Regions from separate parts of the Spiractinospora alimapuensis genome, predicted to be linked through region 1. Evidence: riboswitches for the same ligand, from Rfam matches in the RefSeq annotation. Region 1 holds a riboswitch; the other holds the start of a gene.
The links. A riboswitch is a leader RNA that binds a small molecule or an ion and turns the genes downstream of it on or off. The one in region 1 is predicted to bind glycine.
Positions count from the first base shown of each region.

Region 2: another riboswitch for glycine. It lies ahead of gcvP (aminomethyl-transferring glycine dehydrogenase); the one in region 1 lies ahead of gcvT (glycine cleavage system aminomethyltransferase GcvT).

Region 1 covers NZ_CP072467.1:2,376,971-2,392,261, reverse strand. Annotated here, with positions in the region: gene J4H86_RS10885 (DUF3618 domain-containing protein) at 1-31, shown strand, start outside; partial or broken gene purU (formyltetrahydrofolate deformylase) at 31-886, shown strand; gene thiC (phosphomethylpyrimidine synthase ThiC) at 1,138-2,802, shown strand; gene J4H86_RS10870 (3'-5' exonuclease) at 3,192-4,109, opposite strand; gene J4H86_RS10865 (NAD(P)/FAD-dependent oxidoreductase) at 4,434-5,627, shown strand; gene J4H86_RS10860 (3-deoxy-7-phosphoheptulonate synthase) at 5,811-6,866, shown strand; glycine riboswitch at 6,949-7,048, shown strand; glycine riboswitch at 7,049-7,163, shown strand; gene gcvT (glycine cleavage system aminomethyltransferase GcvT) at 7,203-8,309, shown strand; gene gcvH (glycine cleavage system protein GcvH) at 8,343-8,723, shown strand; gene J4H86_RS10845 (serine hydroxymethyltransferase) at 8,728-9,996, shown strand; gene J4H86_RS10840 (HAD family hydrolase) at 10,121-10,813, shown strand; gene J4H86_RS10835 (iron chaperone) at 10,818-11,294, opposite strand; gene J4H86_RS10830 (diadenosine tetraphosphate hydrolase) at 11,455-11,925, shown strand; gene J4H86_RS10825 (class I SAM-dependent methyltransferase) at 11,956-12,738, opposite strand; gene J4H86_RS10820 (hypothetical protein) at 12,966-13,277, opposite strand; gene J4H86_RS10815 (SOS response-associated peptidase) at 13,351-14,202, opposite strand; gene aroA (3-phosphoshikimate 1-carboxyvinyltransferase) at 14,332-15,291, shown strand, end outside.
Region 2 covers NZ_CP072467.1:827,653-842,943, forward strand. Annotated here, with positions in the region: gene J4H86_RS03900 (GntR family transcriptional regulator) at 1-276, opposite strand, end outside; gene J4H86_RS03905 (hypothetical protein) at 279-653, opposite strand; gene J4H86_RS03910 (protoporphyrinogen/coproporphyrinogen oxidase) at 857-2,185, shown strand; gene J4H86_RS03915 (TetR/AcrR family transcriptional regulator) at 2,821-3,495, shown strand; gene J4H86_RS03920 (alpha/beta hydrolase family protein) at 3,501-4,115, opposite strand; gene J4H86_RS03925 (DUF5999 family protein) at 4,348-4,533, shown strand; gene J4H86_RS03930 (tetratricopeptide repeat protein) at 4,705-5,919, opposite strand; gene gcvP (aminomethyl-transferring glycine dehydrogenase) at 5,981-8,848, opposite strand; glycine riboswitch at 8,923-9,011, opposite strand; gene J4H86_RS03940 (MerR family transcriptional regulator) at 9,247-9,846, opposite strand; gene J4H86_RS03945 (bifunctional nuclease family protein) at 9,990-10,460, opposite strand; gene J4H86_RS03950 (FHA domain-containing protein) at 10,678-11,226, opposite strand; gene J4H86_RS03955 (mannose-1-phosphate guanyltransferase) at 11,509-14,007, opposite strand; gene J4H86_RS03960 (CDP-alcohol phosphatidyltransferase family protein) at 14,063-14,689, opposite strand; gene J4H86_RS03965 (ArsA family ATPase) at 14,923-15,291, opposite strand, start outside.

The sequences.
Region 1 (15,291 bases):
CTGGCTGCGTCGCCGCAGGAGGAGGATCTGATGGACCGTCGGGACTACGTCCTCACGCTCTCGTGCCCGGACCGGCGTGGGATCGTGGCGGCGGTCGCGGGACTGCTCGCCGAGCACGGCTGCAACATCACCGAGAGCCAGCAGTTCGGCGACGCCCACACCGGACGGTTCTTCCTCCGCGTCCAGTTCGCCATGGAGGACGGGCACTCGGACACCACTCTGCGCTGGGCGTTCGCCGCCCTGGCCACCGACTTCGGTATGGAGTGGCAGATCCGCTGGATGGGGGAGCGGCCGCGCCTGCTCGTTCTGGTCTCCACGCTCGGACACTGTCTCAACGACCTGCTGTTCCGACAGAGCAGCGGCCTACTCGACGTGGACATCGCCGCGGTCGCCGGTAACCACACCACCCTGGAGCCGCTCGCCCGCTCCTACGACGTCGACTTCCACCACGTCCCGGTCACCCCCCGACACCAAGCGGCAGGCCGAGGAACGCATTCTCGGCCTCGTGGACTCCTACAACGTCGACCTGGTGGTGCTCGCCCGCTACATGCAGATCCTCTCCGAGGACCTGTGCGCGAAGCTGCAGGGGCGGGTCATCAACATCCACCATTCCTTCCTCCCCAGCTTCAAGGGCGCCCGGCCCTACCACCAGGCACACGCCCGCGGCGTCAAGCTCATCGGGGCGACCGCGCACTACGTCACGCCCGACCTGGATGAGGGCCCGATCATCGAGCAGGAGATCCAGCGGGTCGACCATGCCCACAGCCCGGAGGAACTCGCCGGGGTCGGGCGGGACCTGGAGTCCGCCGCCCTCGCCCGCGCCGTGCGGTGGCACGCCGAGCGGCGCGTGCTGTTGAACGGCTCCAAGACCGTCGTCTTCAGCTAGGCGGCGGCGCGTCGCGTCCCCGACCAGCGGGTGGCCTGGGCTCGGGCCAGGGGAGGCCCCCCGCCCGCCGGACGTCGCCACGGGGTGGCCTAGAGTCGGGCACTGACAACGAGCGCGTCGAATCCGACGCGCGCACATAAACCGCGGGAGCTCGCGCCTTGGCGGGCTGAGAGGGTGGCTGGTCCAGGGGACCGGTGTCGCCGACCGCAGAACCTGTTCGGGTAATTCCGACGTAGGGAGGCGTGCCAATCATGACCGCACTTGACGATCGTGGCGTTGAACCCCAGGTGACGACCGGTCCCATTCCGGGATCGCGGAAGGTCCACCACACCACCCAGGACCCCACCTCCGGGACCACGCTGCACGTGCCAAGTCGCCGCGTCGATCTTTCCAACGGCACCCACATCGACCTGTACGACACCTCCGGCCCTTACACCGATCCGTCGCGACGGATCGACCTCCGGGCCGGACTCGACCCCATCCGCACACCCTGGATCCAGGACCGTGCGCCGGTCGACGGCGCGGTCACCCAACTGGCCTACGCCAAGGCCGGTCGGATCACCCCGGAGATGGCCTACATCGCCACCCGCGAGGGCGTGTCGCCCGAGCTGGTGCGCGAGGAGGTGGCGGTCGGGCGCGCCGTCATTCCGGCCAACCGGTGCCATCCCGAGTCCGAACCCATGATCATCGGGAAGAACTTCCTGGTGAAGGTGAACGCCAACATCGGTAACTCGGCGGTGTCCTCCTCCATCGAGGAGGAGGTCGACAAGCTGGTGTGGGCCACCCGGTGGGGCGCCGACACCGTCATGGACCTGTCCACCGGCAAGCGCATCCACGAGACCCGGGAGTGGATCCTGCGCAACTCCCCGGTCCCCATCGGCACGGTTCCCATCTACCAGGCCTTGGAGAAGGTCAACGGGGATCCGGCGAAGCTGAGCTGGGAGCTCTACCGGGACACCGTCATCGAGCAGGCCGAGCAGGGCGTCGACTACATGACGGTGCACGCCGGCGTGCTGCTGCGCTACGTGCCCCTCACCGCCAAGCGCGTGACCGGCATCGTGTCCCGCGGGGGCTCGATCATGGCGGCGTGGTGTCTGGCCCACCACCAGGAGAGCTTCCTCTACACGCACTTCGAGGAGCTCTGCGAGATCCTGCGCCGCTACGACGTCACCTTCTCCCTGGGGGACGGGCTGCGTCCGGGGTCGATCGCCGACGCCAACGACGAGGCACAGTTCGCGGAGCTGCGCACCCTCGGCGAGCTGACCCACATCGCCCGCGCGCACGACGTCCAGGTGATGGTGGAGGGCCCCGGCCACGTCCCGCTGCACAAGATCGCGGAGAACGTGCGACGGGAGGAGGAACTCTGTGGTGAGGCGCCCTTCTACACGCTGGGCCCGCTCGCCACGGACATCGCTCCTGGCTACGACCACATCACCTCGGCGATCGGCGCCGCCCAGATCGGGTGGCACGGGACCGCGATGCTCTGCTACGTCACCCCGAAGGAGCACCTGGGGTTGCCCAACCGGGACGACGTCCGTGTCGGGGTGGTGACTTACAAGCTCGCCGCGCACTCGGCGGACCTCGCCAAGGGGCATCCGGGTGCCCAGGAGTGGGACGACGCCCTGTCCAAGGCACGGTTCGAGTTCCGGTGGGAGGACCAGTTCCATCTGGCCCTCGACCCGGAGACGGCGCGCTCCTACCACGACGAGACCCTGCCCGCCGAGCCGGCGAAGACCGCGCACTTCTGCTCGATGTGCGGCCCCAAGTTCTGCTCCATGCGGATCAGTCAGGACGTGCGGGCCTACGCCGAGGAGCACGGCCTTTCCACGGTTGAGGCCATCGACGCCGGTATGAAGGAGAAGGCCCAGGAGTTCAGCGATCGCGGGCGCAACGTCTACCTACCCGTCGTCGACTGACCCACGACCCCAACTCCGCGGGGCCCCTCCTCACGTGAGGAGGGGCCCCGCGGGCTGAATGAGGGGTGGATGGTGACGGGGCGAGGCGGAGGACGCCGACACCGCACGCGGAAGCGATCCCCGCGACCTCCGCGTATCGGGCGAAACCCCCCGCGCGGACGGCGGCCACTCGCCAACGCGTCCACGAGACCGCGATGGGCCACCGTCGCCGTCATTCGAAAGCGGAGACCCACTCGCGCGGGCGGCCCCCTGCACACTGGACCGCCCTCCGGCCGTGGCTGGCTGAACTCCTCCTGACGGACCGGCCCCTGGACGGGTTGTGACCACGGCTTCGGAGGCCGAGGCCTCACGATTGCGGCGTGTGGGGGCGGGACCCGGTAAGGATCAGGTCAGCGGTCCCGGACACAGCCTCTTCGTAGCCGGTGGCGGTTGATCGCCGCCGCCGTGGCCGCGGTGAGGGCGCTCGTCGCGCTGAACCGTGCCAGGTATGCCGTGATCCGGCGGCGACGCTCCGCACGGAGGGCCTGGGCCTGGGCCTCGGCCCGGGCGCGCAGCAGGAAGGAGCCGCCGCACAGCGCCTGGTCGAACTCCTGGGGGCGCCACCGCGCCACCCAGGGCCCTCGGGGCAGGTCGCCGTCCGGAGCGGGCGGGCCCTCCCGGGGGACCAACCGCGCGGCTCCCGAGCGGCTGTGGAGGGAAACCGGACTCGGCCCGCGATAGCTGAGCCGCCCCGGTGCGTTGGCGATCAGTTCCACCAGGAGGCGTGCGGTGGCGCGGGCGTCGCCCAACGCGGTGTGTTGGTGGGTGGGGGACCAACCACCCAACGCCTCGGAGGCGCGGGGCAGCGAGTAGCGGGACAGGTCCACCTGGGCGCGCAGGGTGCGTAGCGTGCACAGCCCGGCCAGCCCGGTAGGCAGGCCCGCGGGTCCGAACTGACGCGACAGGAACCGCTCCTCGAAGTCGAGGTTGTGCGCGACGACGACCGCGCCGGAGATCAGCGTGGAGAACGAGGCGAGCACCTCCGACACCGTGGGCGCGTGGTAGACGTCGGCGTCGGTGAGGCCGTGGAAGGGGGTTCCGTCGATGGGAACTCCCGGGTTGACCAGGGTGGAGGCCTCACCCAGGACCGCTCCGTCGCCCCGGACGCGAACGACGGCGAACTCGCAGACCCGGGCACCCCGGTCCGGTCGAAGACCGGTGGTCTCGAAGTCGACGACCGCGAACTGCAGTCGACGCGGGTCGGTTCCCCCGCCCCGGCGCAGGGCGCCGCGCCGCAGTTGCCACCGATCGTGTGGTGCCCTGGTCACTATTGCGGCTCTCTTCCTCGTTTCCTCGTTCATCAGTACGAGTTCGTGCTGCCGACCGACACTATCGTGCGGATCGGCGGGTCCTTCGGGGGCGCACGGCGAAATCCCGGCCCTGGTCGCGGGAAGACGGTTTGGTTGTGACGCGTTGATCCCAAGTGAGGTTCCCGTCGCGTCGCGCCACACCCCGTTGTGGTGCGCGGCGGGGACCGTCCACCGGGGCCACGAGCGCGTGACGGGACGGTCACCCCAATCCTCGCGCACCGCCGGGCCCCACCGGGATCGCCCCACCCTCTCAGACGACTTGGATGCCACGTGGAGGTCGGATTGCGAATCGTGATCGCGGGAGCCGGAATGGCGGGACTCCACGTCGCGGAGTCCCTACGGGGACAGGGTTTCGACGGCACCATCACCCTCGTCGGTGCCGAGTCCCACCCACCGTACTCTCGGCCGCCCCTGTCGAAGGAGTTCCTCACCGGGAAGGGCCGTGGCGACGACGTCGGCCTCCGGGGTTCGGAGGAGCTCGACGCGCTGCGGCTGGACCTGCGACTGGGGAACGCGGTCGTCGCGCTCGACGCGCAGGATCAGACCGTGACATTGGGCGACGGCACCATCCTCACCTACGACCGCCTGGTGATCGCCACCGGGGTCTCGCCACGCCGCCCCGACACCGACCTCGCCGGGGTGCACGCCCTGCGCACGCTGGAGGACGCGGGGCTGATCCGCGACGCGATCCGCACGACCAACCGGGTGGTCGTCGTGGGCGCGGGATTCATCGGGGCGGAGATCGCCGCGAGCGCCCGCGCCCTCGGCGCTGAGGTGACCCTGCTGGAGGCGGCGACGACCCCCATGACACGGGCGGTGGACCCCCGGATCGGGGCGGTCCTGGGGGAACTGCACCGCGACAACGGGGTTGACCTACGGCTCGGTTCACCGGTCGCGGCCTATGAGGGCGACGGACGGGTCGAGCGGGTGCGGCTCGCCGACGGCAGCGCGGTCGACGCCCCCATGGTGGTCGTCGGCACCGGCGTCACCATGAACACGGAGTGGCTGCGGGGCTCGGGCGTCGACCTCGACCCCGACGGCTCGGTGCGCTGCGACGAGTACTGTGCGACGTCCCTGCCCAACGTCTACGCCGCCGGCGACCTGGCCAGTTGGCCCCACCCCCTGTTCGGTGGTCGCCTTCGGTTGGAGCACTGGACCAACGCCGCCGAACAGGGAGCGGTCGTCGCCCACAACCTCCTCGCCGAGGTGGGGGAGCGCACCGCCTACACCCCGGTCCCGTACTTCTTCTCCGACCAGTACGGCATGAAGATCCAGCTCCTGGGCCAGGCGGCGCCCGCCGAAACGGTCGAGTTCGTGCACGGTTCGCCCGAGGAACGCAAGTTCGTCGCCTTCATCGGGCGTGGCGACCAACTCGTCGGCGTCTTCGGGCTGCGGAGCACCCCGAAGGTGATGCGGTACCGGCCGTTGCTACACCAGGCGACCTCCTGGGCCGAGGCGTTGGCGGCCGCGCGGTAGTTCGCGCCCGTGGGTCGTTTCGCGCGGCTGGGCCGCCTTTGCGGCCGAGCCGAATCCTCCCCGGCGCGCCGGACGACACGCGGGGGCGGTCTGGGTGGCCCGCGATCTCCCGATCCGCAGCGTGTGACCTCGGCCCGCCGGCTACGCTGGATCCGCTACCGGCGTTGAGGAGGAGTAACGGGAATGGCACGGACCAACGACAGGCGGGTTGTCAGCTACGAACCGCTGATCGCCCCCGCGGACCTGGCCACCGAGCAGCCGATGGGGCCGGAACAGAGCGCGGTCTGCGAGGACGCCCGGGCGGAGGTCACGCGCATCCTCAACCACGAGGACGACCGTCTACTCGTCGTCGTGGGCCCGTGCTCGGTGCACGACCCGGCCCAGGCCATCGACTACGCGACGCGGCTGGCCGAGGTGATGCCCCGGCTGAGCGGCGACCTGCGCATCGTGATGCGGGTCTACTTCGAGAAGCCCCGCACCACGGTCGGGTGGAAGGGGCTCATCAACGATCCCGGGCTGGACGGGAGCTTCGAGGTCCACCGGGGCCTGCGCGCCGCCCGCGAACTCCTGCTGAACATCGGTTCGCTGGGTGTCCCCAGCGGCACCGAGTTCCTCGACCCGATCACCCCGCAGTACATCGCCGAGGCCCTCGCCTGGGGCGCCATCGGTGCCCGCACCACCGAGAGCCAGGTGCACCGTCAGCTCGCCAGCGGCCTCAGCATGCCGGTGGGCTTCAAGAACGGCACCGACGGCGACGCCCAGGTCGCGGTGGACGCCTGCCGTGCCTCGGCCGAGCCGCACACCTTCTTCGGGGTGGACCCGGCCGGCGCCGGGTCGGTGGTCACCACCGCCGGTAACCCCGACTGCCACGTGATCCTCCGCGGTGGACGCACCGGCCCCAACTACGACGCGGCCGGCGTCGCGGCGGCGCTGGCCACCGTGCGCTCGGCGGGGCTCCCCGAACGCCTGATGATCGACGCCAGCCACGCCAACAGCGGCAAGGACCACGAGCGCCAGCCGCTGGTTGCCGAGGCGATCGCCGACCAGGTCGCCGCCGGCCAGCGCGGGATCGTCGGGGTGATGCTGGAGAGCTTCATCGTCCCCGGCGCGCAGCGGCTCGGCGACCCCGCGACGCTCACCTACGGCCAGAGCATCACCGACGCCTGCATGGGATGGGACACGACCGTCACCGTGCTTGAGCGGCTCGCCGAGGCGGTGCGCAAGCGCCGGTCCAACTAGCGAGAGTCGGCGGTCGGGCGGCGCCCGTGTCGGGGTGCCGCCGGCCCGCGAGAACCGCCACTGCTAAGCTGGCGTGGGCTGTCGAACCCGCACGGGAGAGAGTCCTCGCCGCCAGCGGGGACCGCCGAAGGAGCAATTCCTCCCCGAAGAACCTCTCAGGCGTTCAGGACCGTGTGGGTGAGCCAACTCTGGAAAGCAGGGGCTCTGGTCTCTCGCCGAAGGTGCAAGCCGCGCCAGCACCACCCGAGAAAGGGACACGCGGTGAAGCTCTCAGGCACCGATGACAGAGGGGGAGGGTTGAGGCGTCGTGTCTAGAAGTCGTCCATCCCCTCGGGAGTGCCAGTGAAAGAACCCCGCCGCACACCTCTCTACGAGGTGCACCAGAACCTCGGAGCCACCCTCGTCGACTTCGCCGGCTGGCAGATGCCGGTTCGCTACGCCCGCGAGAGCGAGGAACACCTCGCCGTGCGTCACCAGGCGGGCCTGTTCGACCTTTCGCACATGGGCGAGATCCGGGTCACGGGGCGGCAGGCGGGCGACGCCCTGGACTACGCGCTCGTCGGCGCGATGTCCACGCTGCGTCCCGGCCGCGCCCGCTACTCAATGATCACCGACGCCGAGGGCGGCGTCCTCGACGACCTGATCACCTACCGGCTCGGTGAGGACGAGTACCTCGTCGTCGCCAACGCGGCCAACACCGACGTGGTCGTGGACGCGCTGCTGGAGCGGGCCTCCGGCTTCGACGCCCAGGTCATCGACGACTCCGCCGACTACGCCCTGCTCGCGGTGCAGGGCCCCAACGCCGTGACCATCCTCGCCGGCCTCACCGACACCCCGCTCGACGAGATCAAGTACTTCGCCGGCTACACCGCTACGGTCGCCGGACACGACGTCCTCCTCGCGCGGACCGGATACACCGGAGAGGACGGGTTCGAACTTTTCCTCCGAGAGCCCGAACGGGCGCCCGCGCTGTGGGAAGCGCTGACCGACGCGGGCCGCGACCACGGGCTTCTCCCGGCCGGACTCTCCGCTCGGGACACGCTGCGCCTGGAGGCCGGCATGCCCCTGTACGGGCATGAGCTCTCCCGTGACGTCACTCCGTACGAAGCTGGGCTTGGGCGGGTGGTAAACCTGGAGAAACCCGCGGATTTCGTGGGGCGCTCCGCGCTGCGGGCGCGCGCGGAGGCCGGCCCACGCAGCCGTCTGGTGGGTTTGGTCGGACGCGGACGGAGAGTGCCCCGTCAGGGGTACGCCGTGTTGCACGAAGGTGCCCGAGTCGGCACGATCACCAGCGGGGCGCCCTCGCCGACGGTAGGGCGCCCCATTGCGATGGCATATCTGGACACCGAAATCGACGCCGGCGGCGAGCTGGCTGTGGACGTTCGTGGCAGACCGGAGCCCGCCGACGCGGTCGAGCTGCCGTTCTACAGGCGTCAACGCTGAGGGCGTCGTCTGTTGGAATCAAGGAGTACGGAGTTGAGCGTTCCTGCCGAGCTGGGCTACACGAGCGAGCACGAGTGGGTATCCGTGACCGACGGAGTCGCCACCGTGGGGATCACCGCGTACGCGGCCGAAGCCCTGGGCGAGATTGTCTATGTGGAGGCGCCCGAGGTGGGCTCCTCCGTCACTGCCGGAGAGACGTGTGGCGAAGTCGAGTCCACCAAATCCGTCAGCGACATCTATTCGCCGGTCGACGGGGAGGTGGTTGAGGTCAACCAATCCGTCGAGGACGATCCGGAGACCGTGGGGAGTGACCCCTACGGTCAGGGGTGGCTGTTCAAGGTCGAACTGGCCCAGGACCCCGAGGACCTGATGACCCCGGAGCAGTACACAAGCCTCATCGAAGGAGAGAGTTAAGCGCATGTCCAGCCTCCTCAACCAGCCGCTCGCGCAGGTCGACCCTGAGGTAGCGACCGCGGTGGACGCGGAGCTTCGGCGCCAGCGTGACACCCTGGAGATGATCGCTTCGGAGAACTTCGCTCCGCAGGCGGTTCTAGAGGCACAAGGGTCAGTGCTCACCAACAAATACGCGGAAGGCTACCCCGGGAAGCGTTACTACGGCGGCTGCGAGCATGTCGATGTGATCGAACAGCTCGCGATCGACCGGGCCAAGGAACTGTTCGGCGCCGAGTACGCCAACGTGCAGCCGCACGCGGGCGCGCAGGCCAACACGGCCGTCTACTTCGCACTGCTCAACGCCGGCGACACCATTCTTGGTCTGGACCTGGCCCATGGCGGCCATCTCACGCACGGGATGCGGCTGAACTACTCCGGGAAGATCCTCAACGCCGTCGCCTACCACGTGGACGAGTCCACGGGGCTGGTGGACTACGACGAGGTCGCGAAGCTGGCGAAGGAACACCAGCCGCGCATGATCGTCGCTGGGTGGTCGGCCTATCCGCGTCAACTCGACTTCGCCCGCTTCCGGGCGATCGCCGACGAGGTGGGCGCGCTGCTGCTGGTTGACATGGCCCACTTCGCGGGCCTGGTGGCCGCGGGACTGCACCCCAACCCGGTCCCGCACGCGGATGTCGTCACCACGACGACGCACAAGACCCTGGGTGGTCCGCGTGCTGGACTGATCCTGGCCAAGGAGGAGTACGGAAAGAAGCTCAACTCGGCCGTGTTCCCGGGGCTCCAGGGCGGGCCGCTGGAACACGCCATCGCCGGTAAGGCCGTGGCGCTGAAGATCGCCGGATCCGAGGAGTTCAAGGACCGGCAGCGCCGCACGCTGGCGGGTGCCCGAATCCTCGCCGAGCGGCTGTCGCAGTCCGACGCCTCCGAGGTCGGTGTCCGCGTCCTCACCGGAGGCACGGATGTCCACCTGGTGCTGGTGGACCTGCGTGAGTCGGAGCTGGACGGGCGTCAGGCCGAGGACCGGCTGCACGAGATCGGGATCACCGTCAACCGCAACGCGGTCCCCGGGGACCCGCGTCCGCCGATGGTGACCTCCGGACTACGGATCGGGACCCCGGCGCTGGCGACCCGTGGATTCTCCGAGGAGGACTTCACCGAGGTGGCCGACGTCATCGCCGCCGCGCTCCGGCCGGACTTCGACGCTGAGGCTCTCAGCGCTCGGGTCACCGCGCTGGCGCGCAAGCACCCCCTGTACCCGGGGATCGGCTCCTGAGAGCGGGGGTGACCCGGCCCTCGCGGCCGGGTGACCCCCGACCCTCGGGCGCACCTCCCCGGCGGAGGCCCGCCGGCCGTTCGATAGCGTGGGTGGTCGGTGCCGGCACGGGGAAAGGGCAGGCGTGGGAACTCGACTCATCTTGTGGGACATCGACCGGACCCTGATCGACTCCGACGGGACGGGATACGCCGCATTCGCGGCGGCCTTCCGCGAGTTCACCGGCCTGAGCGACTTCGAGCGCACCCAGGGCCCGGGCCGCACCGAGTGGAAGTGGTTCACCGAGACCCTGCACGCCAACGGCATGCGTGACCCCGGTGACTGGTTCCCCCAGTTCCGTGACCTCCTGGTCAAGGAGTTCGCCGAGCGGGCCAAGGAGATCACCCCCGAGACGATCCTCCTGCCCGGCGTCCCCGAGGTGCTACGGCGGACCGCGGACCACCCGGACATGGTGTCCTCGCTGCTGACCGGGAACTCCAAGGCCAACGCCCGAGTCAAGATGGAGCTGGCACGGCTGGACCAGTACCTGGACCTCGAGTCCGGGGCCTACGGTGACGACCGCGAGGAACGCCCCGACCTGGTGCCCCTCGCCCAGCGGCGCGCCCACGCCACCACCGGCATCCGGTTCGACGCCGACTCCACCGTTCTGGTCGGGGACAGCCCCAACGACATCCGCGCGGCCAAGGAGGGCGGCGCCCGGATCGTCGCCGTGGCCACCGGCGTCTTCACCGCCGACCAACTCTCCGCGGCCGGCGCCCCGGTCGTCCTGGACAATCTTGGCGACGTCCCGGCCACGCTGGCCGCGCTGGTGAACTGACCGCTCAGGCAACCGCCCGTTGGACGAGGTCGCGGATGGTGGCCGCGGCGTCGTCGGTCATCGTGGTCAGGGCGAAAGAAGTGGGCCACAGGCCGCTTGAGTCGTCGAGGTTCGCCTCCTCGTTGAAGCCGAATACTGAATAGCGTGACTTGTCCATCTGCCCGCTGCGGAAGAAGCACACGACCTTCCCGTCGCGCGCGTAGGCGGGCTGCCCGTACCACAACTTGGGCCGCAGCTCCGATGCGGCCGTCGTCACCAGGTTGTGCACCCGCTCGGCGAGGGCACGATCGGACTCCGGCATCTCCGCGATCCGCTCATGCACCGCCTGTTCCTCCGCGGCGGCCTTCTCCTCCGCTCGCCCCCGTCGTTTCTCCGCCTTCAACTCGGCGGCGCGTTCCTTCATCGCCGCGCGCTCGGCGGAGGAGAACCCCGCTCCCGTCGCCCCGCTCTCGGCGTCGCCTGACCCTGGAACGGCGTTCATGGCACTCATCCTCCCGCTGTCGATGTGGACACGAGCCACGTTAATCGAGGTCAACCGGCTCCGGCTTCTCCGATTCTGCTCAACTCATCCGTTCAGGGGCGCTGGGATCGGTGCCCGCCTCGCCGATGCGGCTTCGCCGCGGGATGGGATCATGCGCGCCATGGACGAGCACTGGCGGAGCGACCGAATCGGCAGCGCGCTCGAGGGACGTAACCCCACGGTGCTGCGGAGGATGACGGCGGGATTCGCGGCGATCGGCGACGTCCAGTTCCTGCCGGGATACTCGGTGCTCCTGGTGGACGATCCCGCGGTGACACGGTTGTCCGAGCTGCCCCGAACACGGCGTAGCGAGTTCCTGTCCGACCTGGACGCGTTGGGAGAGGCCGTGGAGCGGGCCAGCGCCCGTCGTGACCCCGCGTTTCGCCGGGTGAACCTGGAGATCCTCGGAAACACCGACCCGTTCCTCCACGCGCACGTGTGGCCACGGTTCGACTGGGAGCCGGCCGAGCTCGTGTCCCGACCGGTGTGGCTGTACCCCGCCGCGCGGTGGAGGGATCAGCGATACGCGCTCGCCGCGCGGTACGACGGGGTGCGCGCGGCGATAGAGGAGGAGCTGTCCCGCCTGGCCTGACGGCCCGTGTGGGCTGGGGCGGGGAAGTGGTCAGGCCGTGGGGGCGGTGGCCTCGACGGCCCCCCAGGTGAGGTCGTCGAGGTGGGGCTCGAGCATGGTGGCCTCAGCGAGGAGGGTGCCTGTGGCCTGGGATCCCATCTCCGTTGTGAGCGCGGCCTCGTGCTCGCGGACGAGGGCGTAGAAGCGGCGCCACGACTCCCGTTCGTCGGGGAGCTCGTGGTACGGCCCGGGGACCAGCCCCACCTCACGGAGGGGATCGGACCACATCGTGGTGTCGTTGGCTGCGAGGTCGGCCAGTGGTTCGGCGGCGGTGAAGAGCAGTCGCCCCCCGGGGCGCAGGATCCGTCGCGCCTCGGTCAGGGCGGACAGGGGATCCGGGGCGAGCGCCAACGCGTCCACACTGATCACCGCGTCCGCGGCGGCGTCCTCCACCCCGGTGTCGTCGAAGGTGCCGGTGTGGAACGTGGCCCGACCGTCGGGAAGCCACGAGGGGGCGCGGTCACTCGCGATCTCCACCGCGGCCGACGACCAGTCCACTCCCACCAGTCGCGTCCCCGTGGCGCGGGCAAGCCACAGCCCCGGTCCGCCGAGGCCGCAGCCGAGATCCACGACCGTGGAACCGGGGGCAGGGCGCAGGCGGGACACCATCAGCCCCAGGAGCCGCCAGGGGCAGCCGCTGTTGGGAGCGACCTCCGAGGGGTACTGCTCGCCCCAGGCACGGGACCACAGGTGGGGCAGCAGGGAGCTGGAGTGCTGTGCGCGGAACTGGGCGTCGAACGCGGCGGGCGTCATCACCGGAGGCTCGTCGGTCATGCGCTCAGTGTGTCAGTCGAGGGATCGGCCGGTCCGCGCGGCTCGACGCTGGGAAGCGGAGCCAGGGTGCGGGAGAACCGGCAGGGAAAATAACCGCGCCGGTGGAGGCTCCCCCCAGAGACCTCCACCGGCGCGAGACCGTGGGCTGAGGAACCACGCGGAGCATGATCCCTCGCTGTTACCAATTGTAGCCCACGGGATACTCGGTCATGGCCCAAATGGGACAGTCAGGGGCCGTTGCCCTGGTCACAGCCGTTGCCGCGCACGAGTGACCACACTATGAGAGCGATGCCGGCCGCCGAGACCAGCAGCGACGCGATCGGGACGGTGATGTCGGTCAGATCCACCGTCGACGTGGCGCGGACGAGAGTGGCCAGAGAGGCGGTTCCCAACAGCGCGGCGATCACCTCGATGACGGCGGCGACGGTGATCGCGGCGAAGCCGGCCACCGCGACACCCCGCAGCCAGAGCCCTCGGCGTGAGGGCCCGGGGACCCTCACCGCCACGACGGACCCCGCACGGTGATGTGTTGCCGTCATCTGCGCTCCTCAGGGAACAACAGCCGTATACGGCTTATCGTAACCATTTCTTGCCGAGGAGTAACGCTTTGTGTTACCAGAGTGTGTCGGAGGGTCCCTCCTGCTCCGCGGGGTTCAAGAGTTCTGGACCGTTGTTACGGACGCTGTTGACCGCGGTGCCCACCTCGAAGATCTCCAACTCGTCGGTGGGCGTGTGGGTCAGGAGCTCTCGCAGGCGCGCCGGGTCCGTCGCCGGGTCGAGCCAGGTGTCCCAGTCCGTGGGCGGGAGGACGACCGGCATGCGCTCGTGGATGTCGGCCAGGGCCGGAGCCGCCTCGGTGGTGATGATGGAGCAGGACCACAGCCACGCGGCCGGGTCGTGTTCGTCGCGGGTGGGGTCCCGCCAGCGTTCGAAGATGCCGGCGAAGGCGAGCGGGGACCCGTCCTGGTAGCGCACCGCGAAGGGGCGTTTACGGGAACGCGCCTTGCGTTTGGTGTGCCCGGGGTCGGTGGCGGGCGAGGTTCCCGACTCGGCGCGGTCGGCGTCGCCCTTGGCGACCAACTGCCATTCGTAGTAGGCGTCGGCGGGGATCAGGCAGCGCCGACGGGCGAAGGCGCGGCGGTAGGCCGGCTTCTCGGCGACGGTCTCCCCACGCGCGTTGATCATCTTGTAGCCGACGTTGGGCTCCTTGGCCCAGGACGGCACCAGTCCCCAGCGCAGGGTGCACAGCGACCGCTGGTGCGGGTCCGTGCCCTCGGGGCGGTTGGCCGGCTGTCCCAGCACCGCGTACACCTGTGAGCCGGGAGCGATGTTGTAGTCCGCCGCCACTTCCTCCAGCGGCGGCCAGGCCCGCGGGTTGCGGAGCTCGTCCGGGGACGGTCGCGTGAAGTCGAACTGCAGTTGCAGCTCGTGGGTGTCCCGGGACTGCGCATAACGTCCACACATATCGCCCCAGCGTAGATCCTCCCGGTGACCGAAGCGCGGGGACATCTCGGTGGGCGGCGGAACCAGACGGGCGTCGCCGCACCGGTCGGGTGGCCGGACCCGCCACCAGGAACCGGCTAGCCTGTGACCATGCCCGATTTCGCGCCCACGCAGCCGGATCAGACCCACCCCGAGCACCTGTGGCCGTCGCCGACGGCGACGGGCCCGGTGGACGCCACCGTGCGGCTGCCCGGATCCAAGTCGATGACGAACCGGGCCCTGATCCTCGCCGCGCTCTCGGAGCGTCCCGCGACGGTGCGCCGGCCGCTGCGCAGCCGCGACACCGATCTCATGGCGGCGGCGCTGCGGGCCCTGGGCATCGTCATCACGGAGTCCGACGGCGACTGGTGGGTGACACCCCGGGAACTGCGCGGTCCCGCGCTCGTGGACGTCGGAAACGCCGGCACCGTCATGCGCTTCGTTCCCCCGGTGGCCGCGCTGGCGTCCGGGGACGTCACCTTCGACGGCGACCCGCGGGCTCGCGAGCGGCCCGTTGGCGAGCTCTTCGCCGCCCTACGCACGCTGGGCGCCGCCATCGACGACGACGGGCGGGGGGCGATCCCCGCGGTCGTCCGCGGCACGGGCAGCATTCCCGGCGGCCCCGCCGCCGTCGACGCCTCAGCGTCCTCACAGTTCATCTCCGCCCTCATGCTCAGTGCCCCCAGATTCTCGCGCGGGGTCGAGATCCACCACCAGGGTCCGCCCGTGCCCTCCCAGCCGCACCTGGAGATGACGGCGGCCATGCTGCGCGCCGCCGGGGTGGACGTGGACGACGCGACCCCCGACATCTGGCGGGTCGCGCCCGGTCCCATCGACGCGGGCGACATCACGGTGGAGCCGGACCTCTCCAACGCCGCCCCCTTCCTCGCCGCCGCGCTGGTGACGGGGGGCCGCGTCACGATCGCCGACTGGCCCCAGACGACGACACAGCCCGGGGACGCGCTGCGGGAACTGTTCACCCAGATGGGAGGCAGCGTCGAGCGGGACGCGTCGGGCCTGACCCTGCGGGGCGGGCAGGAGGTCCGCGGTATCGAGGTCGACCTGCGCGCC
Region 2 (15,291 bases), 1.5 Mb from region 1:
TGCCTCGGCACGCTGCTGGTCACCGGCGGCGGCGATGAACGTTCCGAAGCGGCCCCGTGTCTCCACGACTCCGGCCTGTTCCAGCTCGCGGTAGGCGCGAGCCACCGTGTTCGCCGCGATCGACAGATCCTGGGCCAGTCCCCGCACGGTGGGAAGCTTCGACCCGACCGCGAGCCGCCCGTCGGCCGCGGCGGCGGCCACGGCCGATCGGACCTGCTCATAGGGCGGAACCTTGGAGGTCGCGTCGATGGCGACGACACCCGCCAGCTCGGCCATGTCTACTCTGCTCCCTGACCCGCCATCTGGCGGGGAACACGGGCGATCCCGTGCAACCGGTGTGCCTCCCGGACGGTCAGCAGACGTTCGGCTGTCTGCGTCAGCTCCTTCACGTCCGGCTTCGCCAGGTGCCGACGACGGTAGATACGGTCCTCGTAGCCACGGGGACCCACCGCGACACGTTCGGCCGCGTAGGCCGCACGCATCGCCTCGGTCAGCGCGGTGTCGAGCTCCTGACCCCGGCGCCGCTCCTCGACCAGGTCGACATCACCGTCACGGGCGTCGCGCTCCGCCGTCCTGGCCCGATCCAACAGCTCCGGCAGTCGTGCCGCCAGTTCCTTGTCCTGGCTGTAGAGCCGTCGAGTGTCGGCACTCACCTTGCCGCGTCCCAGCACTCTGACCCCTCTCGGTTCAAACGAGTATGTCCCTCCATCCTAGAACCCCTGCCACGGGGGCGTTCGCCGGTGTGCGCGAGCGGTGCCACCCGGCCAGGGCACGGACAGGCCGGATCCCCTCCGCGCCCGCCCCCGGGTGGACCTCCGGGTCGACGCCATCCCCCGCACGAGGCAGGATGGGCTCCATGGGCCGCCGCGACGCAGACCTCGTCATCGTGGTGGGCGCCGGCATCGCGGGCCTGTCCGCCGCGCACCGGCTCACCGCGGCCGGAGTCCCTACGCGCGTCCTGGAGGCCGAGATGGCGCCCGGCGGCAGGATCGCGACCCGCCCACTCGGGGACGGCCTGATGGAGCTGGGAGCCCAGTTCCTCTCCACCGGATACGAGATCCTCCCCGGGCTCCTGTCCGACATCGGACTCACCGGCCAGACGTCACCGGTGTCGGGACGGTCCCTGATCCTCTCCCGGCGACACGCCTGGGCGTTCGACCTGAACCGCCCGACATCCCTGCTGTCGAGCGGACTGCTGCGGATGCGCGACCTTCCGCCCGCCGCCCGCGGATGGCACACCGCGCGCTCTCTCGCCACCCGACCGACCCATGACGCGGGCGCGTGGGCGGACCTTGGCAGCCACAGCGCCCGATCCTGGGCCGAGGCCGCGTTCGGTCCCGGGCTCAGTGGTCGGCTGCTCTCCCCCACGGTGCACGGTCTGTACTTCCAGTCCCTGGCGGAGAACAGCGCAGCGCTCCTGGGACCCCTCGCGGCGTTCTCGGCGCGCGGCGCCTCGCCCCACACGCTGCGCGGCGGTCTTGGACAACTCCCCCGGGCCCTCGCCGCACCACTCACGGTCGAGTACGACGTCCGAGTCCACGACGTCCGACGGCCCGACCTCCCCGGCCGCCCGGTCACACTGTCCACCAACCGGGGAGAACGCACGGCCCGCACCGTCGTGCTGGCCACTCCCGGCCCGGCCACCCGACGGATGCTCCACCGTCCCACGCCCCCGGAGGCCGCCGTCCTGGCCGTCCCCTACAGCCCCGGCCTCCTCGTGGGTCTGGCCCTCGCCTCTCCCCTGGCCGAGGACGAACTGGGGGGCGCCTACGGGGTCCTCGTGAACCCGCCGGCGCCCACACCGCTCGCGGCCGTCGCCGTCCACTCCCGGGCCGACGTCTCCACCCGAGGCGAGGTCCTCACGGCCATGTTCCGCCCGGGGGCCGCCCGGCGTCTCGCGACGGCGTCCGACACCGACATCCACGCCGCGGCCGTCGACGCCCTGGCTCCGCTGCTGCCGGAGGTGCGCTCCCGCGTACGCGACGGCCGCGTGGTCCGCTGGGACGCCGCCATGCCCACCGTCCCGGTGGGACATCCCTCCGCCGTGCGCCAGTACCGCCGGTCCCTCCCCGTGGCACCCTCGGTGCTATTGGCCGGCGACCATCTCGGGTTTCCGTGGACCGACGCCGCGGCGTACAACGGTCGCTGGGCAGCGGAACGCGTCATCGAAGCGGAATGCTGTTGACCTGATACTGGGACGTGCGGTCGCCACGACCCCGGCGGTCCCCGAACAACGGTGGCCGAGCGGCGACATCGCCCCACCCCCGTTGGCAGCGAGGACGACGGACGCCCCGGACCGGGAACGGACGGTTCGGGTGCGCCATGCCCGAGGGCGAAAGGGTCCCCCGCGCGACGACGCGAGAGAGAGTCGGCCCCTGCCGGCTCCACGCTCGGCTCGGCAGCGGCGGTAGGGACAGGGGTTCCTCGGCCGCTCCCCGGGCGGACACACGGTCTCGGTCACGCTCGTCCATCCCGACCTGGCGGACGACCCGGCCCTCCACCGCCCAGGTTGTCGCCGCCGGCGCCGAGATCCCGACGCCGGCGTTGGTGGCCACCGCCCACGTCCCGGGCCCGACGCTCTACGAGGACGAGGAGCGCGACCGGCTGGCCCTCGAGGCGGTCGCGGTTCTGGGCGCGGGGTCGGCTGAGCGGCTGGCCGCGATCCCTTTCGTCGGCGCGGCGGTCTTGGTGAGGTCCCCGGGGCAACGGCGCGGTGGCGGGAAATCGAGGAATCCGCCGCGCCCGGACGTTGGCGTGAATTCCAGGGTGCCGGCATTTCGATAACCACTACCTTTACAAAGTAAGAATAGACTGTGACCCATGAGCAGAAACAGCGCGGGCCTCAGCAGACAACGAATCGTCGAGGAGGCACTGCGCATCATCGACGGGCAGGGGCTGCGACGCCTGACCATGCGGCGTCTCGGGGACGCACTCGAGGTCGAGGCCATGGCGGTCTACCACCACTTCCCCCTGGGCAAGGAACAGCTTTTCGACGCCATCGTCGAGTACGTCACCGACGCCACTCCCCGCCGGCCGGCGGAGGTCGACGACGACGAAGAGGAGTTGGTGGAGGAGCCGGCGGAGGAGCCGCCACCGCCCTGGGACGCTCGGATCGGGCGCTGGGCCCACGAGTACCGAGCGCGACTCCTGCGCCACGCCGGGGCGCTACCGCTGTTGATCCATCGACGTCCCGATACGCCCGCGGCTCTGCGTTCCAGGGAGGACCACGTCGCGGCCTTCCGTGAGGCCGGGCTGAGTGGACCGGCCGTCGCCGACGCGGCCGCGGCGTTGGAGTCCTACGTGTTCGGCGCCGCCCTGACCCAGGTGCGTTCGGAGTCACCGCACGGGGCCGCCGAACCGGAGACCCTGGAGCGCCTGTTCCAGCGCGCGGGCGACGCCGCCACCGATTTCGACAGCCGGTTCCTGGCCGGCCTCGACGCGCTGATTCTCGGCCACACGGGCGTACGCCCGGCGCACACCGCCGCCCCCGCCTGACCCCGTCAGCCCAGTGACAGCCGTTCCTTCACCCAGTGCACGGCGATCGCGGCGATCCCCGCCGGGTCCTTCGCCAGATCGTGCCGCTCCCCCGGGCGAACGATGAGGGTATCGGCGTCCGCGGCGTCCGGCACCCCGAAGGGGTCGCGGTCACCGTTGACGACCAGCACCGGAACCGGGCAGCCACGGAGCTCCGCGGCGCGGGACCGTTCGGGCTTGCCCGGTGGGTGCAGGGGGAAGGCGAGTGCCACCACCGCGCGGGCGTTGAGCTCCCGGGCGGTGCGGCAGGCGACCCGGGCCCCGTTGCTGCGCCCCGCGAGCAGCAACGGCTGGGCCGGGTATCGGTCCGCCAGTTGCCGCACCGTCTGCAGCCACAGCGCGTCCTGACGCGCGGTAGCACCACCCGGGGTGCGACGGCCCGCGACCCGGTAGACCTGTTCCACGGCCGCGACCACGCCGCCGGCGGCCACGGCCGCGTCCCGCAGGCTCGTCAGGTCCGGCGAGTCCACTCCCCCGGCCGCGCCGTGCGTCGTCACCAGCAGGAACCGTGGCGCTCCGTCCGGTTCGCCGATCCACGCGCGCGCCGGACCACCGTCGGTCTCCAGTTCCACCTTCTGCATGGCCCCAATCTAGCGACGCGGGACACCTCTGCGGTGGCAACGCGCACCGGGGGGCCGCGCACCGTCCGAACGGGCCATCGCTGGGCCACTTCCATGGCCCGCCCTGATGGTTTTTCGGGTGTTTGGGCGAGCCCATATGCGGAATCCCGGTGTTTGGCGACACACAGCGCTACCGTGTTGTTGCGATACACAATGCACCGGGAATCGCGGTGCGTACCAGAAAGGCACACCAATGTGCGGGCACATCCCACTTTGCCCGACCGCGCAGGACCCTGACCGTGAAGCGGCCCGCGTGATCGCAGAGCACCCGGAGCAAGGATGGAGTCTGCTCTGTAACGGTGTTCTCCTGTTCGACGACACCGGCGAACTCCTCCCGGACGGCGAGATCATCGCCCCGCACCGTCCGGTTCCTGTCTAGGACCGGCACCGCCCAACGGTTCGCGAACTCCTCCCGACCCGACCAGCTCGCCACTCGGGGGCGATGAGCTGGTCGCCCCGTCCCCGCGCCCACGTCCGTGGTGTGAACACCGGACGCACGCACACCCGGACCGCGCGGGATCGGTGCCGGGCGGGTCGTGGCGCCACGGCGTCACGGCTCGTCCGGCCAGTTCTCCGGGAGGACGGCATGGCCGCCGGAGGCCTGACTCAGCCGGTCGGCGAAGTCCGCGTGCAACGAGGCGCCCCAGGCGTAGTCGCTGGGGACCCGTAGGCCCGACAGGACCGCGGCCCACAGCGCGTCCACCGGCGTGGCACTGCCCGCGGCGTGTACCGAGCCCAGGTGGGCGTGCATCTGCGTCAGCGCGAGGAACAGTTCCCCGGTGAGCAGGGGCAGGCTGTCGTCGGCCACCGCGGCGGCCACGTACCCGTCCCACCAGGGCTCCGCGGCCGCGTCCGGCTCCGTCCCGTCGTCGGGTGCGGCCAGCTCCGGGGTGAGGAACCCGCGCCGCAGCCGATCCTGGACTCCGGCGGCCAGCTCCACGTCACGGTGTTCGACGCCGCGGGTCCACACCTCACGGGCGGCGCCGGGGTCGCCGCGCAGCGCGAGTAGTCGGGCCAGGAGCTCCACGATGGCGGCGCGATCCTCGGGGGCCTGCAGGCGGGTCGCCTCGGGGTCGCGCTCCTCGTCGTCGAGCACGCCGCCGAGCTCGACGATGGCACGTTCGAGGTGCACCGCGGCGCTCACCAGTCCCAGGGAGGCGTCTCGCCCCTGCGTCTCCTGGGCCCGTCCCCGTTTCACCTGGCGGGCCGCGCCCTCGGTGTCGCCTCGGGCCAACAGGCGGCGCCCGTGGTCGGCCGCCGCGGTGACGGCGGTGTCGGGGTCGGCGTCGGCGTGGCGTTCGACCCCCTCCCAGTGGCGGGCGGCCTCGGCGAGGTCACCCTCGGACTCCGCCAATCGGGCGAGGCCGTGGTGCGCCGCCGCCAGGTAACGCTCGTTGCCGAGCTCCAGCACGGTGCGCCAGGCGACCCGGGCCCCCTCGGGGTCCTCCGTCTCCTCACGGCACAGCGCCAGGTGATGGGCGGCCCGGGGGGCGTACTCCCGGTGTCCGGTCTCGATCGCCCGCGTGTCCGCCTCGCGCGCCCCCTCGACGTCGCCGAGGTCGAAGCGGACGACCGCCAGCCCGAACAGCGCGCGGGCCTGGCCGGCGCCCCCGTCGTGGCGCGCGGCCTTCTCGTACAGTCGCGCGGCACGCTTGAGGTGTCCGCCGTTGGCCAGGTCCCGCGCCTGGTCACACAGGTCCCCCGCGGTCTCGCCGCCGGGTTCCTCTCCCGCACCGTGTGCGGGACCTCCTACCGTTGCCGTCATGTCTGGGCACTTCCCGGGGGGTGGGGTTCGATTTGGCCCAGACTAACGGTTCCCGGCTCGATCAGTCCGCGAATGCCTCCGGCGGAGGGCACGCGCAGACGAGGTTGCGGTCGCCGTAGGCCTGGTCGATCCGACTCACCGGCGACCAGTACTTGTCCCGGCGCAGCGACGCGAGCGGGTAGGCCGCCTCGGCACGGGTGTAGGCGTGCTTCCACTCGTCGTCGACGACGATCTCGGCGGTGTGGGGCGCGTTCTTCAGCGGGTTGTCGTGCGCGTCGAACTCACCCGCGGCCACCCGCTCGATCTCGGCCCGGATGGAGATCATGGCGTCGCAGAACCGGTCGAGTTCGGCCAGGTCCTCGCTCTCGGTGGGCTCCACCATCAACGTGCCGGCCACGGGGAACGACATCGTCGGCGCGTGGAACCCGTAGTCGATGAGCCGCTTGGCGATGTCCTCCCCGGTGATCCCGGTGCTCTTGGTGAGGGGGCGCACGTCGATGATGCACTCGTGGGCGACCAGCCCCTCGGCTCCGGTGTAGAGCACCGGGTAGTGCGGAGCGAGGCGGCTGGCGACGTAGTTGGCCGAGAGCACCGCGCCCTGCGTGGCGGCGCGCAGACCGTCCGCGCCCATCATTCGGACGTAGGCCCAGGAGATCGGGAGGATCCCCGCGGAGCCGAACGGCGCCGCGGACACCGGACCGACGCCGGTGACCGGCCCCGCGTCGGGCTGTCCCGGATGGTTGGGCAGGAAGTCCGCCAGGTGGGACCGTACGGCGACCGGGCCCACCCCCGGACCGCCGCCTCCGTGCGGGATGCAGAACGTCTTGTGCAGGTTCAGATGGCTCACGTCGGCACCGAACTCGCCGGGCTTGGCGTATCCCAGCAGGGCGTTGAGGTTCGCGCCGTCCACGTAGACCTGGCCGCCCGCGTCGTGCACCAGCGAGCACACCTCCGCGATCGACTCCTCGTACACGCCGTGCGTGGACGGGTAGGTCACCATGATCGCGGCGACGCTGTCCCGGTTGGCGTCCAGTTCCGCCCGCAGCGCCTCGACATCGACGTTGCCGTTGTCGTCACAGGCGACCACCTTGACCCGCATGCCGGCCATGATGGCGCTCGCGGCGTTGGTGCCGTGCGCGGAGGAGGGGATCAGACACAGGTCCCGCTGGTGATCCCCACGCGAGTGGTGCCAGGCGCGGATGGCCAGCAGACCCGCCAACTCCCCCTGGGACCCCGCGTTGGGCTGCAGTGACACCGCCGCGTAGCCGGTGACGTCAGCGAGCCAGCGCTCCAGGTCCCGAATCACCCGCAGCATCCCCTCGGCCTGGTCCAGCGGGGCCAGGGGGTGCAGGCCGGCGAACTCGGGCCAGGTGATGGCCTCCATCTCGGCGGCGGCGTTCAGCTTCATGGTGCACGACCCCAGCGGGATCATCGTGCGGTCCAGGGCCAGGTCACGGTCGGCCAGCCGGCGCAGGTAGCGCACCAGCGACGTCTCGCTGTGGTGGCTGTTGAACACGGGGTGGGTGAGGTAGTCGATACCCCGACGCAGACCGGTGGGAATCGACGCACCCTCCGGGACGACGTCGTGGGCACCCGCACCACCGAACGCACGCACCACCGTGTCGAGGTGCTCGCCGGTCGTGGCCTCGTCACAGGACACCCCGACGGTGTCGGCGTCCACCCGCAGCAGGTTGACGCCCGCGGCGCGCGCCTCGGCGACGACCACGTCGGCGCGCCCGGGAACCCGCGCCTGCACCGTGTCGAAGTGGTGCGGATGCGGCACCTCGACACCGATGCCGCGCAGCGCCGCCGCGAGCTGTTCGGCGTGCGCGTGCACCCGCTCGGCGATCGCCCGCAGCCCGCGCGGCCCGTGGTACACCGCGTAGGTTCCGGCCATCACCGCGAGCAGGACCTGAGCGGTGCAGATGTTGCTGGTCGCCTTCTCCCGGCGGATGTGCTGTTCGCGCGTCTGCAGCGCGAGCCGGTAGGCGGGAAGCCCGGCGGCGTCCACCGAGACACCCACCAGGCGCCCGGGAAGCTGACGCTGGAGTCCCTCGCGGACCGCCATGTAGCCGGCGTGGGGACCGCCGAAGCTCATGGGGACCCCGAAACGCTGCATCGACCCGACGGCGATGTCGGCTCCGAGCTCCCCCGGGGCGCGCAGCACGGTCAGCGCGAGCGGGTCGGCGACCACGACGGCCTGGGCCCCGCGTTCGTGCGCCGCCTCGATGACGGGGCGGGGGTCGCGGACCGCACCCGAGGCGGCCGGGTACTGCACCAGCACACCGAAGGGTTCACCCTCGGGCAGGCCCTGCGAGAGGTCCGCGGTGACCAGGCTGATGCCCAGAGGCTCCGCGCGGGTCCGCAGCACGGCCAGGGTCTGGGGGAAGACGTCGGCGTCCACGACGAAGGTGTCGCGGTCGCCCTTGGTGGCGCGACGCGCCAACGTCATCGCCTCGGCGGCGGCCGTCGCCTCGTCCAGCAGGGACGCGCCGGCGATGGGCAACCCCGTGAGGTCACTGACCAGTGTCTGGAAGTTGAGCAGGGCCTCCAGACGGCCCTGGGAGATCTCGGGCTGGTAGGGGGTGTAGGCGGTGTACCACGACGGGTTCTCCAGGATGTTTCTCCGGATGGCCGGCGGGGTGAGGGTGTCGTAGTACCCACGGCCGATCATCGACGTGAGGACCTGGTTGCGGGCGGCGAGGGAGCGCAGCTCGGCGAGCGCCTCGGCCTCGGTCGCCGGCGCGGGGAGGACGCCGCTGGCGTGGGTGTCGGTGCGGATCGTGTGCGGCACGGCCGCGTCCATCAGTTCCTCGACGCCCGACCGGTCGATGGCGGCCAGCATCGTGTCCCACTCCTGGGGGGTGGTCCCGATGTGGCGGTCGGCGAATCGGGGGTTCGCGGTCTGCTTGTTCTCGTTGTCGGCCACGGAGACCTCCTGTCGCGGTGGTTGTCAGCCCCGTTGCAGGGTCCCCCTCTGTCGCCGGGTGGCTTCAGAGTGGCCTCCACCACGCGGTCCGGTGGCCTGAGAGGTTCCGGGGATGTTGCCCCTTCGGCGCCCCCTTGTGTGGGGACTCTCCCGCGCGGTATCAGCGGCACATTGTGGTGTCACCCCAATAGCGACACCGGTTAACTTGTGATCCCATCATAACTCGTGCCGGGTGCGGCGACCCAACCACCAACCCCCTCACGGGTCGGGACAACGCCTCTCACGCGGAACACGAAACACTCCTACGACCCAGAGCGATCATTCACACGCGGTGCGTCACCGCGACAGGACGGGTGCGAGTCCGTGGGATTCGGAGCGTGGGCGGTGAGGGAGGGATCTCAACCGGTCTTGCGACGGCGGCGAAGCGCGAGTTCGTCGGCGGGGAACCCGGCGGGGTCAGGCGCGTCGAGGGTTTCACCCGGCATGGCCTCGACGCTGCCGGCGAGTTCCCGCCACACCTTGCCCAACGCGATCCCGAACACGCCCTGCCCGTGTTGCAGCAGGTCGGCGACCTCCTCGGCGGTGGAGCACTCGTAGATGCTCACGCCGTCGCTCATGAGGGTGATCTGGGCGAGGTCACTGGTTCCCCGATTGCGGAGATGGTGGACCGCGGCGCGGATCTGCTGCAGCGAGATGCCCGTGTCGAGCAGTCGTTTGACGACCTTGAGGATCAGGATGTCGCGGAGGCTGTAGAGGCGCAGCCCGTCGCCGCCGGTGCCCGAGCGCAGACTCGGTTCGACCAGACGGGTCCTCGCCCAGTAGTCGAGCTGACGGAAGGTGATCTCCGCCGCAGCGCAGGCGGCTGGCCCTCGGTAGCCCATGTCCGTGGACAGTGCCGACACGTCCTCTTCGTCACACAACGGCTCCGGTTCCCCGGATCGTCGGAACGTTGATGGCCTGTGCTCGGCGGCTTGCCGCTTGCCTCTGGTTACCGCCACGCCGAACCTCCGGCTCCTCGACCCGCGGCATCCGATAGGGGAGAAACGATGCAACGCCGCAGGTTGCTCCTTGATGAAGGTAGGCCGGTCGGCCGTAAAGCGTCAACGACACGCGCGGCGCGTCGCGAGATCCGCGAACGGGTTTAGGTCGTACGCCCGAAATCGTCCGGACTGATCTGGTCGAGGAACTCCTTGAATCGAGCGACCTCGTCCTCCTGCTCGTCGGGAATCGGAACCCCCGCCTCGTCGATCACGTCCTCACGAGCGTAGATCGCCGCCCCCATCCGCAACGCGAGGGCGATGGAGTCCGAGGGCCGCGCGCTGACCTCGACCCCGTTGGAGAACACGAGCTCAGCGTAGTAGATGCCGTCCTGCAACCCGGTGATGTTGACCGTGTTCAGCGTGGCGTCCAACGCCTCGAGAACGTCGCGAAACAGGTCGTGTGTCAGTGGCCGCGCCGGAACCACGCCCTGCTGAGCCAGCGCGATCGCCGTGGCCTCCACAGCGCCGATCCAGATCGGTAGGTACCGCTCGCCATCGGACTCTTTGAGCAGGACGATGGGCTGATTCGACGGCATCTCCACCCGGACGCCGACAACCTCCATGTGCTTCACTGCGGCTCCGTCCCACGACTCGTCGCGTTCGGGAGGGCACCCGGATGCGTGGTCATCTCACCCTCACGTTTCCCGCCGCTCACCGCGCACGGAGACCGCGAAGTTCGCCCGAGTAGGCCGGCCGCGTCCGCTTGTGTCCTCTTCGTACAAGCTGTCCGGTCCGCCCCCCGTCCAAACCTTACCTGGTGACGCCACGAAGCCTTCCGGGTGCCGCCCGTCAGCCCTGGCGTGGGTTGGTGAGGAGCACCAGTCGGAACTTGCCGATCTGGACCTCGTCCCCGCCGCCCAGCTCCGCGTCGTCGATGCGCTCCCGGTTGACGTAGGTGCCGTTCAGGCTGCCCACGTCGCGTACGCCGAAGGAACCGCCGCGTCGGTAGAACTCGACGTGGCGCCGTGAGACGGTGACGTCGTCGAGGAAGATGTCGCTGTTGGGATGACGGCCCGCCGTGGTCACGTCGCTGTCCAGCAGGAACCGACTGCCCGCGTTGGGGCCGCGCTTCACCACCAGCAGCGCCGTCCCCGCGGGGAGTGCGTCCACCGAGCCGAGGTCGGGCTCGGCGTCCTCGGCCCCCGACTCTCCCTCGGTGTCCAAGGCCTGGATCCCGGCGATGGAGATCGTCGACGTGGTCTCGCCGGCACGCTCGTTACGCGGCGCCGGCTTTCCCTGTTGGCCGGCGGGCGCAGCGATTCGGGAACCACAGTTGGAGCAGAAGCGCGCGTCATCAGGGACCGCGTGACCGCACTGCGTGCAGTGAACGCCTGGCATCTTCTCGGCTCGTCCTCCTCCCGCACGCGGCGGTGCTCGATCAATGGGCTAGCGTACGCGAACGCGCGGACGCGTCCGGAGGAGTGATGGGCCCGGCGACAGGCTGTGACTCGCTCGCCCTCACGTTACCCGCGGTGCCGCCTTCGGTCCACGCCGGGACCAAAGACCGTGGGTGTCGCTACGGTGCGTCGTCGGTCCCTTCCCCTCTACCGTGCTGGAACCGTTTGGAACACCCGACTCTAAACCATCACGGGCCGTGCTTTGCACCTTCGGGGCACCGCGTCACCCCTCGGCACCCTCGACGACGTTCACCCAGTGTTCCAACTGTCGCTGCGCTGCGTCACGATCCGGTCCCTCGGCCCACACGTGGGTGACGGGCTCGGCGGTGTCGGGCAGTACGAGGGCCCAGCTTCCGTCGGGTTCGACGACCCGCACTCCGTCGGTCGTGTCCACCTCGCGGTCGCCGGCGGCCTCCACGACCGCACGCATGACGCTTCCCTTGACCGCCCACGGTGTGGGCACCGAGCGGCGCAGGAGGTGCTCCCTGGGGATCCGAGCGTCGATCTCGCTGAGGGACAGCCGGGCACGCGCCACGAGGCCCAGCAGGCGCACGAAGGCGGCGATCCCGTCAGGGGTACGGGTGAACTCGGGGAAGACGAATCCTCCGCGTCCGTCGGCGGCGAAGATAATCTCCTCGTCCATCGCCGCCTTGGTCAATTCCGCGGTGGCGGTCGGGGTCCAGCGCACGGTGACACCGTGGGCGGCGCACACCCGTTCGGCCAGTCGCGTGGTCGTCACGGGCAACGCCACGCTGCCGCGGCCCACCTCGGCGGCCACGAGGTCGAGCACCACGAGCAGGGCCCGCTCGTCGCCCACCAGGCCACCGTGCTCGTCCACGATGGACAGCCGCTCCCCCACCGGGTCGAACCTGATGCCGAGGTCGGCTCGGGCGGAGGAGACCAGCTCGCCGAGCCGCTCCATGTCGCGCATCCGTTTGGCCACGGTGTCGGTGGGTGAGGCCTCGTCGAGTCGGTTGTTCACGGTCAGGACCTCGGCGTCGATCCGGCCCAGCAGACCGGGAAGCAGCAGCGACGCCGTTCCCCCGGCGCAGTCGACGACGACCTTCAGCTCGGCCTCGGCGATGCCGCTGGTGTCCAGACACCGCAGCAGCTCGTGCGCGTAGCTCTCGGGAGCGCGGGTGGGGAACGAGAGCTCGGCGATCTCCCCGGGGAAGGCGCGCCGGTACTCCTTGCGGGTGAAGACCCGCTCCAGCTTGCGCTGCGCCGCGGGAGAGAGGTCGGCGCCCCGCTCGTCCAGGAACACGATGTCGACCGACTGGGGGTCCCCGGGCGTGGTGCGCAGGACGATCCCGCCGGCGACCCCACTGCGACCGGTGTGGAAGCGGGCGACCGGCAGCGGGACCACCTCGAGGTCCTGCACGTCGATGGCGCCGGCGGTGAGCGCGCTGATGACGGCGCGCTTGAGCGTACGCGCGGCCCGGGACGCGTCACGGGAGGTGGAGACGATGGACCCCTTCTTCAGGGTCGTGGCATAGGCGCTGGCGAGCTGCACCGCGAGCTCCGGCGTGATCTCCACGTTGATCAGACCCGACACCCCGCGCGGCCCGAACAGGGACCGCTGGCCCCGCGACTCCCACACGACGTTGGTGTTGACGACGGCGCCGGCCTCGATCGTCTTGAACGGGTAGACCTTCACGTCGTCGGAGAGGTAGGCCTCGGACTCGATGACGCACTCCTCACCGACGATGGCCCCCTCCTCGACCCGGGTACTGGCCATGATGTCGGTGTTGCGCCCGATGACGCAGCCACGCAGGTTGGTGTTGGCGCCGACGTAGACGTTGTTGTGGACGACCGCCCGGTGCAGGAACGCGTCCTGGCGTACCACCACGTTGCTGCCCAGGACGGTGTACTCGCGCAGTTCCGCGCCGGCCTCGACCTTGGTGTAGTCACCGACGCACAACGGGCCCTTGAGGACGGCGTCGGGGTGGACCTCGGCCCCCTCGCCCACCCACACCCCGGGGGAGAGCTCGAAGCCGTCGATGTCCAGGCGCACCCGGCCGGAGAGCGCGTCGGCCTGGGCACGCAGGTAGCTCTCGTGGGTACCGACGTCCTCCCAGTAGCCGTCGGCGACGTAGCCGTAGAGGGGGGCTCCCTGCTCGAGGAGGCGGGGGAAGACGTCGGCCGACCAGTCGACGACCTCACCGGCGGCGACGTGGTCCAGCACCTCCGGTTCCATGATGTAGATGCCGGTGTTGACGGTGTCGGAGAACACCTGGCCCCAGGTGGGTTTCTCCAGGAAGCGTTGGACCCGTCCGTCGTCGTCGACGATGATGATGCCGAACTCCAGCGGGTTGGGCACGCGGGTCAATCCGATGGTGACCATGGCGCCGTTCTCCCGGTGGAACCGGGCCATGTCGCCGAGGTCGATGTCGGTGAGCGCGTCACCGGAGATCACGATGAAGGGGGCGTCGCGCAGGTACTCCTCGCCGTTCTTCACGCTCCCGGCGGTGCCCAGCGGCACTTCCTCGGCCACGTACCGCAGCCGCATGCCGAGGTCCTCACCGTCCCCGAAGTAGTTGCGCACGAGGGTGGCGAGGAACTGGACGGTGACGACGGTGTCGTCGAAGCCGTGGCGGCGCAACAGCCGCAGCACGTGCTCCATGATGGGGCGGTTGACGACGGGCAGCAGGGGTTTGGGCTGGTTGGCGGTCATGGGACGCAGACGCGTCCCCTCGCCCCCGGCCATGACGACGGCTCTCATCGCTGTTCCCGCTCCTTCCGCGCGCCGGACAACGCGGCCCAGCGCGTTCAGGGTGTCATGAGTCGGGCGACCCGTTCGCGGTGTCCCGTGACACCGCGCCCCCGCCGCCCGTGGATGGGTCCTGGCGTGTGATCAACTGCCACGTCTGGATCGCGTACAGGCCTCCGGCCCACCAGTACAGTCCGGTCCCCCAGATCGCGAACGCCCATCCCGTGACCTGCGCGGCGATGGAGAGGGGGCCGGCGTAGTCCGCGACGAACAGCAGCGGGAAGGAGTAGAGGAGACACAGGGTCGCCGCCTTGCCCGCGAAGTTCACCGGGAGCTGCCCGTAGCCGTGGTGGCGGAGAAGGGGCAGCGCGGCCACGATGAACACGTCGCGCACCACGAGCACGACGAGCAACCACACCGGAACCACGTCGCGGACCACGAGGCCGAGGACCGCGGCGAAGATGTACAGCCGGTCCGCCATCGGGTCGAGAATGACGCCGAGCCGGCTGATCTGGTTCCAGGCCCGGGCGATCTTGCCGTCGAGCCAGTCGGTGACGCCCGCCAGCGCCAGGACGAGGAGTGCCCAGAGGTCGGCCTGTGGGACGAGGACGAGCCAGAGGAACACGGGCACGCCCAGCAGGCGCGCGATGCTGAGGACGTTTGGAACCGTCCAGACGCGCGCGCTGGGGGCCACAGCCCGACTCGTATGGATCGCCACCCCAACCTCCTGGCTTTCGCTGATGAGCCTACCCAAACCGTGGCCCGGGGTACCTCCACCGAAAGACAGACGCACTCGTGTCCAGCGCGCCCCGTGCGCACCTCCCGGGGGCTGTCGGCCCACGACCAGCGCAACCACGAATCCACTACGTAGAACAGTGAGATGTTTTCCGCAACCCCGACCGGTCCGTGGGTCCGTGGGTCCGTGGGTCAGGAAAGCAGTCCGCGCAGGGCGTCCACTCCCGTGGGTTCCGGATGGCGCAGCGCGACCTCGGTCATCGGGAGGTCGGGGAACGCCGCGCGCACCGCCGCGAGGACGGCGGGGTCGGCGTCCGGGGGAACCTGGTTGAGGACCAGACCGGCCAGGGGGAACCCTGATTCGCGCAGGTGGTCAGCGGCCCGAACCGTCTCGGCGAGGACCACGCGTCGGGGCAGGAGGACGAGGCGGACCGCGGCGTCGCTACGCAGTCGCCGCGCCGCACGTTCCATCCGGTCCCGCCGCGCACGCAGGCGGTCCAGCAACGGGTCGTCTCCGTGGTCCGACGTCGCGCCCTCGGTGTCGCCGGGGTCGGATGTCTG